One region of the Virgibacillus salidurans genome, then DNA from elsewhere that is predicted to be linked to it. Evidence: predicted binding sites of a transcription regulator. Region 1 holds the regulator's gene; the other holds the start of a gene.
What was found. The regulator Rex, encoded in region 1, represses fermentation and respiration genes when NADH is low (regulators of the CRP and FNR family bind a similar motif). The targets are predictions, from matches to a motif close to TTGTGAAATATTTCACAA.
Positions count from the first base shown of each region.

Region 2: KFZ58_RS01610 (hemerythrin domain-containing protein) is a predicted target of Rex. The motif match lies at 5,941-5,958, and genes of this name have one in related genera.

Region 1 is NZ_CP074373.1:743,790-752,828, forward strand. It holds gene KFZ58_RS04120 (ABC-F family ATP-binding cassette domain-containing protein) at 1-1,831, opposite strand, end outside; gene KFZ58_RS04125 (redox-sensing transcriptional repressor Rex) at 2,053-2,703, shown strand; gene KFZ58_RS04130 (YdiK family protein) at 2,901-3,077, opposite strand; gene KFZ58_RS04135 (CPBP family intramembrane glutamic endopeptidase) at 3,081-3,794, opposite strand; gene groES (co-chaperone GroES) at 4,101-4,385, shown strand; gene groL (chaperonin GroEL) at 4,433-6,073, shown strand; gene KFZ58_RS04150 (heavy metal translocating P-type ATPase) at 6,493-8,607, shown strand; gene KFZ58_RS04155 (glutaredoxin family protein) at 8,740-9,018, shown strand.
Region 2 is NZ_CP074373.1:277,889-286,927, forward strand. It holds gene KFZ58_RS01555 (GntR family transcriptional regulator) at 1-69, opposite strand, end outside; gene KFZ58_RS01560 (NADPH-dependent FMN reductase) at 418-987, shown strand; gene KFZ58_RS01565 (YjcZ family sporulation protein) at 1,060-1,224, opposite strand; gene KFZ58_RS01570 (YjcZ family sporulation protein) at 1,256-1,357, opposite strand; gene KFZ58_RS01575 (hypothetical protein) at 1,567-1,839, shown strand; gene KFZ58_RS01580 (DUF2268 domain-containing putative Zn-dependent protease) at 1,922-2,695, opposite strand; gene KFZ58_RS01585 (YppG family protein) at 2,850-3,089, shown strand; gene KFZ58_RS01590 (class I SAM-dependent methyltransferase) at 3,177-3,887, shown strand; gene KFZ58_RS01595 (GNAT family N-acetyltransferase) at 3,919-4,359, shown strand; gene KFZ58_RS01600 (Hsp20/alpha crystallin family protein) at 4,572-5,006, opposite strand; gene KFZ58_RS01605 (YjcZ family sporulation protein) at 5,274-5,384, shown strand; gene KFZ58_RS01610 (hemerythrin domain-containing protein) at 6,042-6,458, shown strand; gene KFZ58_RS01615 (hypothetical protein) at 6,489-6,818, shown strand; gene KFZ58_RS01620 (hypothetical protein) at 6,834-7,106, shown strand; gene KFZ58_RS01625 (nitrate reductase subunit alpha) at 7,110-9,039, shown strand, end outside.

The sequences.
Region 1 (9,039 bases):
CGTGATCCTGGTAGATATCCGGTTCGGTCATCTTTTCTTCCAGTATGGCAATTTCGAGTTCCAGTTTTTCAATTGTTTCTTCCAGTTCAGCAATACGGCGCTGTTTCTTTCTTTCCTCGCGCTGGGCTTGTTTATCTTCCTGGAAGCTGCGTTTTTTCTGATCGGTTTTCTGAACGGTTTCTTCTGTTTGCTGCAGTCTGGCTATTTCGGCCTCTTCTTGCTTCTTTTCCATATAATAATCATAATCACCTAAATAAATCGTTATACCACCCGTTTGCATTTCTGCTACTTGATCGGTTATTTTATTAATAAAATAACGGTCATGGGATACGAAAATGATTGTTCCGGGAAAATCAATCAATGCTGCTTCCAGTACCTCTTTACTATCAATATCTAAGTGATTTGTCGGTTCATCCAAAATTAGGAGATTAGCTTTTTGCATCATTAATTTGGCTAACGCAAGACGTGCTTTCTCGCCGCCGCTTAGAGAGTTAACAAGCTTTAACACATCGTCACCGGAAAAAAGGAAATTCCCTAAAACGGTTCGAATGTCCTTCTCATTAACATTTGGATACGCGTCCCATAGCTCGAGCAGTACTGTCTTGGAGGAGGATAAATTTGCCTGCTCTTGATCATAATACCCGATTTGCACGTTTGTTCCTGGTTGCACCTGTCCACTAGTGGGTTTCACGCTTCCTAAGATTGCTTTTAACAATGTTGTTTTCCCAACACCATTTGGCCCGATCAAAGCAATTCGTTCACCCCTGTTCACATGCAGATTTACACTTGAAAATAAATTACCGCTCTCTTCCTCATAGCGAAACGATAGATCGTCTATTTTAAGGACATCATTGCCGCTTCTTCTATTAATCTGGAAAGAGAAATTTGCTGAAATCTCAGCGCCTAATGGTTTATCTAATTTTTCCATCTTCTGCAGCTGTTTCCTGCGGCTTTGTGCGCGTTTTGTTGTCGATGCACGGGCAATATTACGCTGGATAAAATCTTCCATTTTGTTAATTTCGGTTTGCTGTTTCTCAAATTCGTTTAATTCCTTCTCATAATCAATGGCTTTTTGCTCTAGATATTTGCTGTAGCTCCCATGGTATTTCTTCGTTTTATGGCGGGAAATTTCATAAACAATAGCCACCGTTTTATCTAGAAAATAACGATCATGGGAAACAATCACTACCGCACCGGGATAGCTCATAAGATAGTTTTCCAGCCACCCAAGTGTATCAATATCCAAATGGTTTGTTGGCTCATCTAATAGGAGCAGTTCCGGTTTTTTTAATAAAAGTTGTCCTAATGCCAGGCGTGTCTTTTGCCCGCCGCTGAGTTCATTAATAGGTGTGTTGTAATCATAATCCTGAAAATTCAAGCCGGTCAGCACTGCCTTGATATCTGCTTCATAGGTGTAGCCACCCTCGTTTTGAAACGTTTGTTGCAACTTATCATAATCCTGCAGAAGTTTTTCATAATGTGTGCCGGAGAGTTCTGATGCTTGTTCCATTTTTCGTTCCATGGCTCTGAGTTCCTGTTCTTGAGCGGTTAAGTGCTGGAATACATCAGCCATTTCATCCCAAATTGTTTTTACAGAATCTAAAGCTGTATGCTGCGATAAATATCCGATCGTAAGGTTTTTTGGCCTAAATAATTCACCTTCGTCATAGGTTAACTCGCTGGCCATAATTTTGAGTAACGTCGATTTACCTGAACCGTTTCTCCCAACAATAGCTATTCGATCATTGCTTTTCACTTCAAGTTTTACATTTGATAAAATTTCATCAGCCCCGAAAGATTTCGAAAGCTCATTTAATTGCATTACTATCATTTCGTTCACCTCATCTACCCCAGTGTATCGCACTCAGAATCTTTGGGGCAACAATTGTGAAATTAATCACGACTTTCTCTGAGATTTCTGCTAAAATGAGGGGTAGACCATTAGAAGGCAGTTAAGAAAGTATAAAATACTTTCTTACTGCATAAGTGCAACTAAGGCTGTCACCCAAAAGCTTGGTGCAACCAAGTTTTCTAACGAAGAGAGGAATAACTATGGATCAGAATAAGATACCACAGGCAACAGCGAAGCGTTTACCTTTATATTATCGATTTTTAAATAATTTAAACCATCAGGGGAAGTCACGCGTCTCTTCAAAAGAACTTAGTGAAGCAGTAAAGGTAGATTCGGCAACGATTCGAAGGGACTTTTCCTACTTTGGGGCATTAGGAAAAAAGGGCTATGGCTATAATGTGGAATATTTGCTTGGATTTTTCCGCAAGACATTGGATCAAGATGAGGTGACTGACGTAGCCTTAATTGGTGTAGGGAATTTAGGAACTGCTTTTTTACATTATAATTTTATGAAAAACAATAATATCCGGATAAAAATGGCTTTTGATACAGACAGGGATAAAGCGGATACAGATATTGGCGGAGTGCCGATCTATCATATAGATGATTTGGAAGCGAAAATGGAGGCTATAAAAGTAGTGATTTTAACAATACCCGCAAGTGAAGCGGAGGGAATTACCGGACGATTGGTGGAGCAGGGAATATCAGGAATTCTTAACTTTACACCTGCACGCCTGACCGTACCACATTATATTCGTGTACATCATATTGATTTGGCTGTTGAACTACAGGCGCTTGTGTACTTTCTGAAGCATTATCCATTAGAGAGGAAGGGCGAGCTGGATTCGTAGTGGTTGGAAAGCGCGAACTCAAGCGAGAGGCACCTCAAATTCGAGCGAGGATCGTGGCAACTCGAGCGGGAGCACCTGCAAATAATTAAAGTGGCTGAAAATATTGGATTTTACACAACAATAGGGATACAAATCAGTCTGATTTGTATCCCTAAATATTTTCTCCGTTTAACTGAATCCGTTACGCAGATTCAGTTCTACTTCTTTTTCTTTGCCCGAAAGTGGTCGGATAACATTCTAAATCCTACACCGAAATCAAGTGTAGCAACAAGTGCAAAAATGATGGTTGTAAAATCCCATGTTGAATCCCCAAATTGAGTTGCTAGATATATGAATCCTATACCCATGGCAAAATAAATGATTGCCATACCCATAAATTAACCTCCTAAAAAGATCATCTGCATCTGTTCCAGTTCTCGCTGCATCCGTTCAATGTCCTCCGGAGTCAAACCGAATTGTGCGGCAACGACAATGGTGTTCATTGCCGCATGTACGATAATAGGTACAAGAATCCGCTTTGTCTTCACATAGAGAAAGGCAAAGACAAACCCCATCGAAGCATAAATTAGGAGGTGTGTAGGATCTAAATGAATAAACCCGAATATTAGAGCAGACAATAACGCCGCGATAAAGAAGTTAGTCCGTGCATAAAATTGACCAAAAATAATTTTACGGAAGATAATTTCTTCTAACACAGGTGCTATTATCGCAGGGATAATCATAAATAGTGGCGCAGCACGTGAAATATCCATGATCTGTTGTGTATTCTCAGAGCCAGGGTCGATTCCAAGCAGTTCTATTTCAATCGTAGCAGCAAGACCTTGAGCTAGGAAGGCCATAAACACCCCAATTATTGACCATCCAATCATAGCCCCAATGGGAGCGGCCTCACGTGAATTTCCGGTTTTCATATCAGGTCTTAATAAGAAAAGCACAACCACAAGCGCCAAAGCAAAGCTTATAATTGACCAGTAAATAACAGCATCGAATTCACTTATAGGGAGAACTAAGTACAGGATGGGCGCAAAAATAACCCCCGAAAACTGCATAATAAGATAGGTTAAAATGACCCACCAATATCGTTTTGGCAAAATATAACGACTCCTTTAAAAATATATGTACTACTAGTGTATGTTTCATCTAAAGATCTATTTACAATCATACATTTTATCACAGTTTTCCCTCAGATAATAATAGAACGTCTCAGGGGAGTACCCGAACAGTGCCTGTCACGCCCCGTATTTTGTCGAATGTCGTCATACTAAACTAAAAAATTAGTATCACATTATACTTGCATTTTTAGAAAGAATTATTTATTATATTAATTGGGATTAGCACTCGGAGCATAAGAGTGCTAACATGAACAAAAATGATATGGAATTAAGGAGGCTTTCCACATGATTAAACCACTAGGAGATCGCGTAATCATCGAGCTTGTTGAGCAAGAAGAAAAGACTGCAAGCGGTATTGTACTTCCAGACTCTGCACAAGAAAAACCGCAAGAAGGTAAAGTAGTTGCAGTTGGTTCCGGACGAGTAACTGATAATGGTGAAAAAGTTGCTCCAGAAGTTGCACAAGGGGATGCTATTATCTTCTCCAAATTTGCAGGTACGGAAGTGAAATACGAAGGCAAGGAATACTTAATTCTTCGTGAGAATGATATTTTAGCTGTCATTAGCTAAGAAATAATAAAAATTTTCGGACTAGAATAGAAGGAGGAAATTTTCATATGGCTAAACAACTTAAATTTAATGAAGACGCACGTCGCGCAATGCTTCGTGGTGTAGATACATTAGCAGATGCTGTAAAAGTAACACTCGGACCAAAAGGCCGTAATGTTGTATTAGATAAAAAATTCGGTTCTCCATTAATTACAAATGATGGTGTAACAATCGCAAAAGAAATCGAACTGGAAGATGCATTTGAAAATATGGGTGCACAGCTTGTATCCGAAGTAGCATCTAAAACGAATGATGTTGCCGGTGACGGTACAACAACAGCTACAGTACTTGCACAAGCAATGATCACAGAAGGTTTGAAAAACGTAACTTCAGGTGCAAATCCAGTAGGCATCCGTCGCGGGATTGAAAAAGCAGTAGAAGTTGCTGTAAAAGAATTGCAAACCATCGCAGAACCAATTGACAGCAAAGAATCGATTGCTCAAGTTGCATCCGTTTCATCCGGTGACGAAGAAGTCGGAAGCCTGATTTCTGAAGCGATGGAACGCGTTGGTAATGACGGTGTTATCACGATTGAAGAGTCAAAAGGATTCAACACAGAACTTGAAGTTGTTGAAGGTATGCAATTTGACCGTGGCTATGCATCTCCATACATGGTTTCAGACCAGGATAAAATGGAAGCAGTCCTGGAAGATCCATATATTTTAATTACCGATAAGAAAATCGGAAATATCCAGGAAGTATTGCCAATTCTGGAACAGGTTGTACAACAAAGCAGACCGCTTCTAATTATTGCTGAAGATGTTGAAGGAGAAGCACTTGCAACATTAGTTGTGAATAAACTCCGCGGAACATTTAATGCAGTAGCTGTAAAAGCACCTGGATTTGGCGACCGTCGTAAAGCAATGCTTGAAGATATCGCAACATTAACCGGTGCAGAAGTAATTACAGAAGATCTTGGTCTGGATCTTAAGAGCACAGAAATGGAACAATTAGGACGTGCTTCTAAGATTGTTGTTACGAAAGAACATACAACAATTGTAGAAGGATCCGGAAATCCTGAAACCATTTCCTCCCGTGTAGGGCAAATCCGTGCACAAGCAGAGGAAACTACTTCTGATTTTGATAAAGAAAAACTACAAGAACGCCTGGCTAAATTAGCTGGTGGTGTAGCGGTGATCAAAGTCGGTGCTGCAACTGAAACGGAATTGAAAGAACGTAAACTGCGTATTGAAGATGCGTTAAACTCTACACGTGCAGCAGTTCAAGAAGGTATCGTTTCCGGTGGTGGTACAGCACTTGTGAATGTTTACAAGAAAGTAAGTGATTTAACACTTGACGGTGATGAATCAACAGGTGCCAGCATCGTACTTCGTGCACTGGAAGAGCCTGTACGCCAAATCGCCCACAACGCTGGTCTTGAAGGATCAATCGTTGTTGAGCGTCTAAAAGGCGAAGAAGTTGGCGTAGGTTACGACGCTGCAAATGTCCAATGGGTAAACATGGTTGACGCTGGAATTGTTGACCCGGCAAAAGTGGTACGTTATGCACTTCAAAACGCTGCATCTGTAGCAGCAATGTTCCTAACAACCGAAGCTGTAGTCGCAGACAAGCCTGAAGAAGATGGCGGCGCTGCTGGCGGCGGAATGCCTGACATGGGCGGTATGGGTGGAATGGGCGGCATGATGTAAACATGTCTCCATGCCTGTGATGACAGGCCTTTGCCTTTATGCAAAATTGAAAACCTTACAAAATTAAATATAAAGGACGTTTTCGTAGAAGCTGATAATTTTTACGGAGACGTCCTTTTTTCTTTTTATTTACATATGTCTTTTAACCAGAAAGAAAAAGGGTATAAACAAGAGATGGAAATGTAGGCACAACTCATATAAATCGGTATACTAGGGTTTACTAGTTGCGAAAAAACACTCAAAAAGAAATAAAGCATTAGTCACCATAGCTAAAAATAGTCTTGTCAAATGAAGATAGTTTTTCTTTTCAGTTTTAAAATTACCCTACATAGGTATAGTATGATATAGTAGAAATAAGGAATGGATATTTGTGCAACATATGGAAGGACAAACAAAATAATTTAGAAGGAGTGATATTAATGGCAAAACATGAAGACGAAAAACATAAGCACAGCGAACACAACCACCATAACCATGACCATCACCATCATGATGGTGAAGAACATACCCATGACAGTCATCAAAGTCATGCGCATGGCCATGGTAGTCATGGGGGACATGACCATGGCGGTCACGGAGGTCATGGGCATCATGATCATGGAGATATGATCGGAGATTTTAAGAAACGATTCTTTATTTCTTTAATTATTACCATTCCAATTCTCGCTTTATCGCCTATGATTCAAACCTTTATAGGGGTTGATTGGCGTTTTGCTGGTGATATGTTTATTTTATTTGCATTATCAACAGTCGTATTCTTCTATGGTGGCTGGCCATTTATAACAGGTGGAATTAGTGAGTTGAAAGATAAGAATTCTGGAATGATGACACTCATTGCTCTTGCTATTACCATAGCGTACGGATATAGTACCATGGTTGTATTTGGCTGGGAAGGCAATCAGTTATTCTGGGAACTGGCAACATTGGTCGATATTATGTTACTCGGTCACTGGATTGAAATGCGGTCGGTGATGGGTGCATCTAACGCGCTTGAACAGCTGGTGAAACTTATGCCAAACGAAGCACATCGATTAGATGATAATGATCAAGTACAGGATGTGCCTTTATCAGAGTTGAAAAATAATGACAGGGTACTTATAAAACCGGGCGAAAAGATCCCTGTAGACGGAACGATTTTTGATGGGAATTCAGCTATTGATGAATCTATGCTTACGGGGGAATCCGTTCCGGTTGAAAAAGATAAAGGTGATGAAGTTATCGGCGGATCGATTAATAAGGAAGGCTCCCTTACCGTACAGGTTGAAAAAACGGGGGAAGATTCCTATTTATCACAGGTTATTACAATGGTAAGGGAAGCACAGGAATCAAAATCCAGAACACAGGATTTGACGAACCGCGCGGCTAAGTGGTTATTTTACCTTGCACTAGCTGCCGGCTTTGCGACCTTATTTATTTGGTTGCTCTTGGGGTACTCTTTTGATGTTGCCATTGAACGGATGGTTACCGTTATGGTTATTACCTGTCCGCATGCGCTCGGACTCGCAGCACCTCTTGTTGTAGCAGTTTCTACATCTATTTCTGCCAAAAAAGGATTGTTAATCCGGAACCGTGCTAATTTTGAAGGGGCACGTAATTTGAATGCAGTTGTTTTTGATAAAACAGGTACACTGACAAAAGGTGAATTTGGTGTAACTAATATCGTGCCTAGTGAGGGATATAACGAAGGAGATCTTTTGAAATATGCTTCCACTGTAGAACAAAACTCTGAACATCCGATAGCAACCGGGATTGTGAAGGAAGCGAAGGAACAAGAGGTTGCTTTAGGAAATTTAACTGATTTCGAGTCCATAACAGGAAAAGGAATTCAAGGGAAAGTGGATGGAAGAAAAGTAAATGTTGTCAGTCCGGGTTATGTAAGTGATAATAATTTTAGTTACGATCAGCAGTTGTTTAATGAAATGTCAGAAGAGGGAAAGACCGTTGTATTTGTACTGGTCGAGGATGAATTAGCCGGTATGGTTGCACTTGCCGATATGGTTCGTGAGACTGCCAAAGAAGCAATCGCATCATTAAAAAAAGAGGGCGTTCATTCGATTATGCTTACAGGTGACAATAAGAAAGTAGCAAACTGGGTGGCAAAACAACTGGGTATCGATGAAGTCTATGCAGAAGTTTTACCGGATGATAAAGCGAATCAGGTGAAACAAATACAAGCAAAAGGCTGGAAGGTTGCGATGACGGGTGATGGGGTAAATGACGCACCTGCCTTGGCAACAGCTGATTTGGGGATTGCTATTGGCGCAGGTACGGATGTAGCAATGGAAACAGCTGATGTGGTGCTTGTGAAAAGCAACCCAAACGATGTTGTGGCATTAATGGATTTATCGAAAAAAACGTATCGAAAAATGGTCCAGAATCTCTGGTGGGCAACAGGTTATAATATTTTTGCCATACCACTGGCAGCAGGTGTCCTAGCACCCATTGGCATTGTACTAAGTCCTGCAGTAGGGGCAGTATTGATGAGTTTGAGTACCATTATTGTTGCGATCAATGCAAAACTATTAAAAGCTTAAGTAATGTCATTAAACAGCTATTTAAGTAAAACTCTAGCGTGAGGTTATTGTAGTAAAATCACGCTAGATCTTTCCGAAGAAGACATGGAGTTTATTATAGAAGTAAAAGAATAAGCAATAGGGGTTAGAGATATGGCTAAATATCATCTGGAAATCTACACGAGACCTACTTGTTCGGATTGCCAGGATTTGAAAAAATTCTTGGAAAGTCATCGTATTCCGAACAAACAATATGATTTAGCAAAACAACCATCAAAAGAAAAAGATCTTATAAATATAACGGGAAATAGAATCGTACCAGCACTTGTATTTTCTGATCCATCCCTTTTGAGGTTAGTGAGAAAGCCAAAAAGCATGATTGGGTTTGAAAGGAATAAGGATGAAATAAAGAGGCTGTTAAATGTAGGATAGCTAATATCATTATGATTAGAG
Region 2 (9,039 bases), 470 kb from region 1:
AATTTGATCTTCAATTTGTTCACGAACTTGCGTATAGATTGGTTTATCTTCTTTGAAAAGATTTTTCATTACGGCCCTCCTTTAGGTTAACTGCTAATGCAGTTATATACTTATGTGTATAACCATAACAGCGTAACTCTTAGTTGTCAATATTTTTTGTTGAAACCTTCCAACTTTATTTGCTGCTTCATGAATTATAGGTGTAAGCAATATCATCAATAGGGCAATTGTGGAAAAACAAAGGAAAAAAGCTACACTCGCGCCTTACTAATTACTTTTAATAACCCTATAATAAAAAGTGATCAAATAAATTGCATCTGATTGAAATACATGGTAATATACGCTATATTGAGTTCATAAACGTTTAATTAAAGATAAATGAATTCAATTTAATAACAACTACAAGGGGGAATTATCATGTTGAACATTGGAATTATCTTAGGAAGCACACGGGAAGGTCGTAACGGAGAAGCAGTTTCGAACTGGATATACGATTTTGCGACAAAACGCAATGATGCTACGTATGAAATCGTGGATCTCGCTGACTATAACTTGCCGTTCTTGGGTTCAAAAGTAGCTGAATCCGGCCAACAAGAAGCGGAAGCGGCTGCTAAAGCCTGGTCAGAAAAGATGGCTTCTTTCGATGGCTATATATTTATAACACCGGAATACAATCATGCGATATCAGCAGTACTTAAAAATGCACTCGATTACCTGAAACCAGAATTGCACAATAAAGCAGCTGGTTTTGTAGGATATGGCAGCTTAGGTGGTACGCGTGCACATGAAAATCTACGTCTTATTTTAGGTGAACTGCAAGTAGCAGATGTGCGTACAGCAGTTACATTCTCGATTATGACTGATTTTGAAAATATGAGTGTATTCAAGCCTGCAGATTACCATGCAGATAATGCGAATCAAATGCTTGATCAGGTTTTGGCATGGAGCGGTGCGTTGAAACCATTGAGAGAAACAGTAACAGTATAATAAAAACACACACGTCCGAATTGACGTGTGTGTTTTTATATCTTCTATTTACTACGGCATTTTAAAAACGGTCTAGCACCAAGCCGCTCCAACGATGATGAGAAGGATAAATAATACGACGATTAACGCAAAGCCGCCGCCAGCACCGCCATATCCGGCACCGCCATAGCCACCACCATATCCAGCTCCTGCTACTTGGCCGTGTCCTCCACAGCCACATCCCATTCCATAACTCATAATAAAATCCTCCTATTCATAATTTTTATTATTAATATCCATACCCGCCGTAAGATGCACCTACAATAATTAATAGGATAAACAATACTACGACGAAGGCAAAACCTCCACCATATCCAACTGATTCACTCATTATCACAACACCCCCTGACTCTTTACAATTAATCTATGTAGTTAACCTAAGAGTGGAAGGGACAATAACCCATATTCTAAGTATTTTGGGCGCTAATTTCTGGGAAGCATGCTTCCTCGATATCCGCGCATACACTAATGCATTTGTCCTTTACGATAATTTATGTCGCAACATATGATGTCATATGGTTGATTATTGGAGGTGGAAAAATGTCGGCTGAACATTTTTATGGCGTATGTCAGCGATACAAAGGAAGGGCTGTTGAAATTAAAACCCATGATGGAAGAGCTCACAGAGGAATAATTAAGCATGTTGATAATAGAAGCGTATATTTACAACCCTTTGGCGGCAAAAGGAATTTAGGTGGATTTGGCTACGGATATTATGGTCCTGGTTATGGATATGGTGGCGGTGGCTTCGGCTATGGTCTTGCATTAGGGGCTATCGGTACATTGGCTTTATTACCACTTTTCTATTGGTAGAAGTTTAATACTGCAGTAAAAACACAAACTGCAAAACAGACGAGAATGTTTTCGTCTGTTTTATTTTTTTCAGTGATACAACTTAGGATATAAATTCCTCCGTCGACTTATGCAATAAATCTTTAGCCGTTTTTTTATTTTCCTCCATATATTTCTTTACGATGTAATAGCCAACACTATATCCTGCCATCTTGGGATAAAGACCTAGCCCGTATAATATACGCTGATGTCTCGGATCTGTTTGCTGGATGGTTTTATTTGGGATCACTAGTCTGTTCTGCATTTTTTCCAGCTGTTGATCTGTGTAATACGAGGTCCAGTCGGCTGTTAGTTTTTTCCCTAATCTTTCCCTTACTGCGTTTTCAGCTAGACCCTCCAAAATAATGGTGTCCAGTAATACGAAATCTTTCATGTTTTTCTGATAGTTGGATAATCGGCAAACATGGTGGTATTCATGGGTAAACAATGCTCTTATTTCATCTTCTTCGTTATCCTCTGAAATAAATAAGAATAATTTATCGCTGAATGCCAATCCTGATTTTCCATTGGAGTCCCGCATTAATTTTTGGTTATTTGTATCTGATGGAAAAAGAAAGATAGGTATATCCGGTCCGTCCCATTTTTCTTGGAGCTGCCGTTTCTCCTTATGTACCGTTTTCCATACGTTATTATTCTTTAATTTCTTTAGAAAATCTTCTGCGTTTTTGAAAGGAGAACGATACATACCATGCATTGTTAAGTATTCATAGATTTCGGAAGCTAAAACATTATCAAAGTAATCCACTAACTTTTCACATAGTTCGACTGGCTCATCATACAAATCCAGTAACCACTTATCTGTCCGAATAACGCCCATATTAGCACCCCTAACTGCACATTTTCTAACTATGCTATGCGCGAACAACGAACGTTGCGCATCTTTTTTTATAATCAGGACAGATACCTTCGCAAAATTTTTCTATTGGAATAATATATAGTACGTTTCATTAGGAGGTGTTATCTATATGCCAATGCCATTATTCCCAAACAGACCACCGCACAGGCCACCAGGGCCTAGACCATCGCAGAGGCCTCAGGGGGGATCCAGACCACCTATAGATCCAGGAGGTTCCGCTAAATCAAACTTAATGTCCATGTTTCAAACAGATGATGGCAAATTAGATTTTGATAAGATAACAGGTACTGGTAAACAGGTGATGGATCTATATAGTCAGGTGAGTCCTATGATCACAAAATTTATCAAAAGGTAGGAGCAGCAAGGGGGATTATATAGGAATAGCGGAACAAATCCCTCCTGCCAACATAAGGTGTTATTGAATAAGGGAGGGGGCCCGAATGTGGACACATATCTTGATTATTTGGCATTAATGGGTGTTGGTGGCGCACATCCTGGGGGACTGCAACTGACAAAGGAAATTCTATCAAAGGAAAATGTAGATCATACAACATCAATCCTTGACATTGGCTGCGGTACAGGTCAGACCTCTGCGTACATTGCCGAACAGTATAAATGTAGTGTTACTTCTATAGATAGCAGCAAAGTAATGATAGATAAAGCAAGACAAAGATTTTTATCCTTAGAATTACCTATTGAAGTGAAGCAGGGTAGCGTGGAGAATCTCCCTTTTGATACGGATTTCTTTGATATGGTCCTTTCAGAGTCGGTAATACAATTTACAAATGGCACTTTGGCCATCCCGGAATTGAAAAGGATATTAAAGCCAAATGGCGTGTTACTGGCTATTGAAATGGTACTTGAAAAATCACTTCCGGAAAAAGACATGAAGTCCATCATTGATTTTTATGGTGTTTCTCCACTACGAACAGAAGCAGAATGGGTAAGTGCTTTTCAAAAAGGTGGTTTCAAGCAGATTGGTGTAGAAAAATATGAAAAGAAATTTGATGGGGATGATGTGGAGAACGCCGCTGATTTCTCCCTGTCAGAAAACATAAAAGAAACTTACTTAACCATTCACGAACAGCATGAGCATTTATCCTATGTTTATAAAGATAGTTTAGGTTTTCGGATATTTCGATGCATGATATAGGAATACAGTGCCTAAGGGGATGTAATGGCAAATGACAGTTAGAAAAGCCACTTCTCGTGAGTCGCAGGAAATACTTGGTCACGCTTTGGATGTATTAAAGGAATCAACCATGGGTCATGTTGAACCAAGCTGGGAGAAAGCAATGCAAATGGTATCTCCGTTTTTGTTGAGCGGCGGATATTACCTTGTTTCTATTGAAAATAATGTCATTCAAGGATGGATCGGCGTTGGAAGCATAATGGATTATCATACGGGAGAAATGGTCGGGGTTATTCCGGAAGTTTATGTCTTGCCGCAATACCGTAAGCAGGGGATAGCGGAAGAGTTATGTGAGGGAGCATTCAAACAACTGAAATTAGAGGGATATAAGAAAGTACAGTTACATGTATATTCCGGGAATCATGTGAAACATTTGTATGAGAGGCTTGGTTTTCAGGAAGTTTCTTCACTTATGGAGAGAAATCTTGAATAGCGATAAACGATGTAAAAACCGGTTTTCCAGCTTGTGTGGATCACCGGTTTTTTTGGCAGACAGGAAAGTACAAAACTTTCCTGTCTGCATAAGTGCAACTAAGGCACTCGCCATAAAGACTTGCACTCCAAAGCATAAGGGTTTCTAAGAAAGCAAAGTACGCTTTCATAAGAATCCCTTTAACGTATGCCAAGTTTTCTAATGTATTACCGTCATTTGTCAATATCAATGAACTTTCTGCTTGCATTATTTATAGGAGTAGTAATTTTTGACACTCCATCTTTATATGCAGCTGTTGTTTCTTTTTCGGAAATGGTAAACGGTAATGTGACGAAGCGTTCCATCCTTTGCTCGGACTGTTCTTTGTGCTGATGCTTCTCTCTATCATTGATTTCTTCATAGATTGTAGTATTTTGGACAGCTATTCGAATCTGGTTCCCTACAATTTCCAGTTCAATCTGATCACGTTTGATTCCAGGTAATTTCGCCTGAATAACAACATCGGATTTTGTTTCATACATATCTACATCAAATGATCTTCGACTAAACAGGGAATTGAAATTTCTAAAGGAATCATTAAGAAAGGAATCCATCCCTTTCATCAGACCGTCAAACGATGAATTATTATTGTATTTATTCGAACTCATTTTTTTCACCTCTTTTTCTATGATTACACTTATAACTTATGCAAAGGTCTGCTCGGCAAACACTATGAAAACGGAATTTTCCACCGCCTATTTTTATGATAAAGAAACCAGGATTTTAGCCGATTTCCATCAATTCGACCTCCGGTATCCGATTTCTGGAAAAATGCGCGGTAGTTTTTCTTAATAGCCCATTCTGGCAAAAGTGATTGGATGACCCACGCAGGTTATGATGTGCTGCATATTCTATTAGGGTTAGGAGGTGTTAAAATGAGTGTAGGTGGATATGGCGCTGGTGGAGGATTTGCATTGATTGTAGTCCTTTTCATCCTGCTAATCATCGTTGGTGCCGGCGGTTTTGCTGGTGGATACGGCTACTAAATTTTGATTAGGATCAGGATATCAGTTTCCCTCCCGTAAACGTTTGTAAATTGCCGTTAAATAATAATTACCTCCTTTTATTTTATTATATATGACGGTAAGTGATATTACTGATTCCTCCTCTAAAAGGGCTGGCGAGATTACTCTTGTCAGTCTTTTTTTAATGGAGCAATAGGTTGTTTAAAAATGGGTGTTTTGACATACAAGATATAAACTGTGACGAAGCAGGAAATGGTTGGTGTATTCACCCGCTATGGAAATACACTACGCTTTCCGTGGGCGGCTGCCTGAGCCTCCTCGAGCTCCACTCTGCGGGGTCTCACTAGCCTTTAGCCCCCACAGGAGTCTCCGTGTATTTCCTACGCTAGCATTGGATTATTATATATTATTTTTAATAAACGAAACAGTTTCGTTGCTATCGCTAGTCCGACTACCCGGAACGATCCCGGACGGCGGAGAGTATTGCGCATAATGTTACATTCTATATTAACTGCGAAGGTTTAAAAGCAATAGAACTTACAAAAAGATCCAGAATTATAGGAGAAAAAATGAAAAGTTGTGACGTTTGTCACAGCTTATTTTCCCCTGTGTTGTTTACAATGAAAAGTAATACTAGGAATATCTACATTTCAGGAAAAGAAGAGGAGTGAATGTTACATGTCAGGTCCAGGTTTGAAACATATAGATAGTCACTCTGCCATTCATGAAGCAGCGCTAAATGAGGCGGAAGAATTAAACGAAATTCTCGAGTTCCTTTTAAAGAACGGGCAGGAAGAAAAGGCATTGGAAACAGCTTATGTTGCCGTTGAACATTGGGAAACAAGAACACTGCAACACGCGGACTCGGAAGAAGAAGGATTATATAAGGACTTGGTTGAGGAGTCACCGGAATTAAAAGATTCCATTATTGAGCTGACCCGCGATCATGATCTTTTGCGAATGCTTGTTAAAGAAATTAAGGAGATATTGGATTCGGATGGATTTAGTGATGCGGTCCTGCAGCGGTTCCAGGCTTTAGTTCTTGTCGATTTACTGCATAATCAAGAGGAAGAAAGAATTTTACCAAATCATTAATATAAAGTCATTCATAGGGAGGGATAGTCCATGAATGAAGATAAACAGCACCGGAGAAGAAAGTCGTTAAGGGTGATATCGCCGGATCTTTATTGGTATATAACCGGTAAATTTGAAGAACTCCATAATGTTCATACGTATGATATTCAAGCAGATGCAATCAAAGAGGAGACCGGGCTTCATATTCGATTAAAGTTTGGTGATCAATTTGCACATCAAGAAGAACAATTTTTTACATTTGAAGCAATAGAGGAGCAAAGTACCGAACTAGAGGGATTTGTGAAATCGACTGCGGATAAGTGTCAAGAAGTCATGGTTGCTGATTATTTCAAAATGATGAACCCTAAGTCAAAAGTTTAAAAAGGAGGAATTCAATTGTTTGGTTTTGAAGAGGATGCAGAATTTGTTCAGGACCGGGAAGATTTGATTTACGTATTACGAATGCGGTTTGGTGATCTATCTCCAGGGATTATTGAATCCATTTACGAGATGAATGATCTTGATACATTGGAGCGGTTGATATTGGTTGCGGCAAATGCGCCGACGTTAAAGGTTTTCCTGGAAGAATTGGAAGAGGGAACAGGGACTTTTCGTATTCACGGAGAACGCTTTAATCCAATCGACTCAGGTGCCGGAGGGAGCGAATAACGAATGGTGAAACGAACAAATAAATTATTGGACCAGCTAAAGCATTTGAAAAAAGGAAATCGGATTAATGATGGATTTACAGAGGAAAGTCCTCGTCCAAGGGATTCAGAAGATATTTACCGCCGCAGATGGCAATATGACAAAGTGGTACGATCTACACATGGGGTCAATTGCACCGGTTCCTGCAGCTGGAAAATTTACGTGAAAGACGGGATCATTACATCGGAAACACAGCAAACCGATTATCCGACAACTGGAGATGACTTCCCGGAATATGAACCACGTGGCTGTCCAAGGGGAGCGAGCTTTTCCTGGTATACATACAGCCCGGTTAGAGTGAAATATCCATATATCCGCGGTGACTTATATGAGATGTGGAAAGCAGAACGTGATGAAGGCTATGATCCTGTAGCTGCCTGGGAGAATATTGCGAGTGATCCGGTAAAACGGGATAAATATGTGAAATCTCGTGGTAAAGGGGGATTTATTCGTGCGGATTGGAAAGAAGTTTGCCAAATCATTGCCAGTGCATCCATTTACACCATTAAAGCGTATGGACCTGACCGTATTGTGGGTTTTAGTCCAATACCGGCAATGTCCATGGTGAGCTATGCGGCAGGGACACGTTTTCTTTCTTTAGTTGGAGGAACCATTTTAAGCTTCTATGATTGGTATGCTGACCTGCCACCAGCTTCACCACAAGTATGGGGTGAACAAACGGATGTACCAGAAAGTGCTGATTGGTATAACTGCAAATACTTTATTATTTGGGGGACCAATTTGCCACAAACAAGGACGCCGGATGCACATTTCATGGTAGAAGCAAGATATAACGGAACGAAAGTCGTTGGTGTCAGCCCGGATTATGCGGAATATGAGAAATTTGCCGACATCTGGATGCCGGCAAAAGCTGGAACAGATGCTGCACTGGCGATGGCGATGACGCATGTAATCCTGAAAGAATTTTATGTGAAGCAGCAAATACCTTATTTTATCGATTATGTTAAACGGTTCACGGACTTGCCTTTTCTCGTTACATTAAACGAGAGTGAGACGGACTGCCGATCTGATCGATTCCTGCGATCCTCAGATATCGAAGATACACAGGAACTTGGTGAGTGGAAGCCGCTTGTGTGGGACGTGAGTACGAATGAATTGGTTGCGCCAAATGGTACAGAAGGTTTCCGCTGGGACGGAGGGAATAAGTGGAATTTAAATCTGGAAAAAGAAGATGGAACAGAGATTGATCCAGAGTTAAGTTTCATTCATCAATCCGATGAAACAGCGATGGTGACTTTCCCGAATTTTGCTCAACAGAATGGCGACACCGTTAAACGTGGTGTGCCGGTAAAATATATAAATGATCATCATGGGAATGTGCTCAAGGTTACGACAGTGTATGATTTGATGATGGCCCATACAGGTGTAGGCAGAGACCTCCCGGGAGATTACCCATTAGATTATGATGATCCGAAGCCATTTACACCTGCATGGCAGGAAGGGATTACAAGTGTTAATAAAAATCATGTCATCAAGATTGCCAAGGAATTTGCAGATAATGCTGCGCGGACAAATGGTAAATCGATGATAGCAATGGGGGGCGGAACAAATCATTGGTACAATAGTGATCAAATTTACCGCGCTATTCTCAACCTGGTTTTATTGACAGGATCTCAAGGAGTCAATGGCGGTGGCTGGGCTCATTACGTAGGCCAGGAAAAAGTTCGCCCGCTGGAAGGTTGGCAACAGGTTGCGTTTGCCGGAGACTGGATAAAACCGCCGCGTCATCAAAACGGAACATCCTGGTTCTATTTTGCAACAGATCAATTCCGGTATGAAGTGGATGTAAATGATGATCAGACTCAGTCCAGCTGGGGTAGTAAGTATAACAACATGCATCCAGCAGATATCAACGCTATGTCAGCAAGACTCG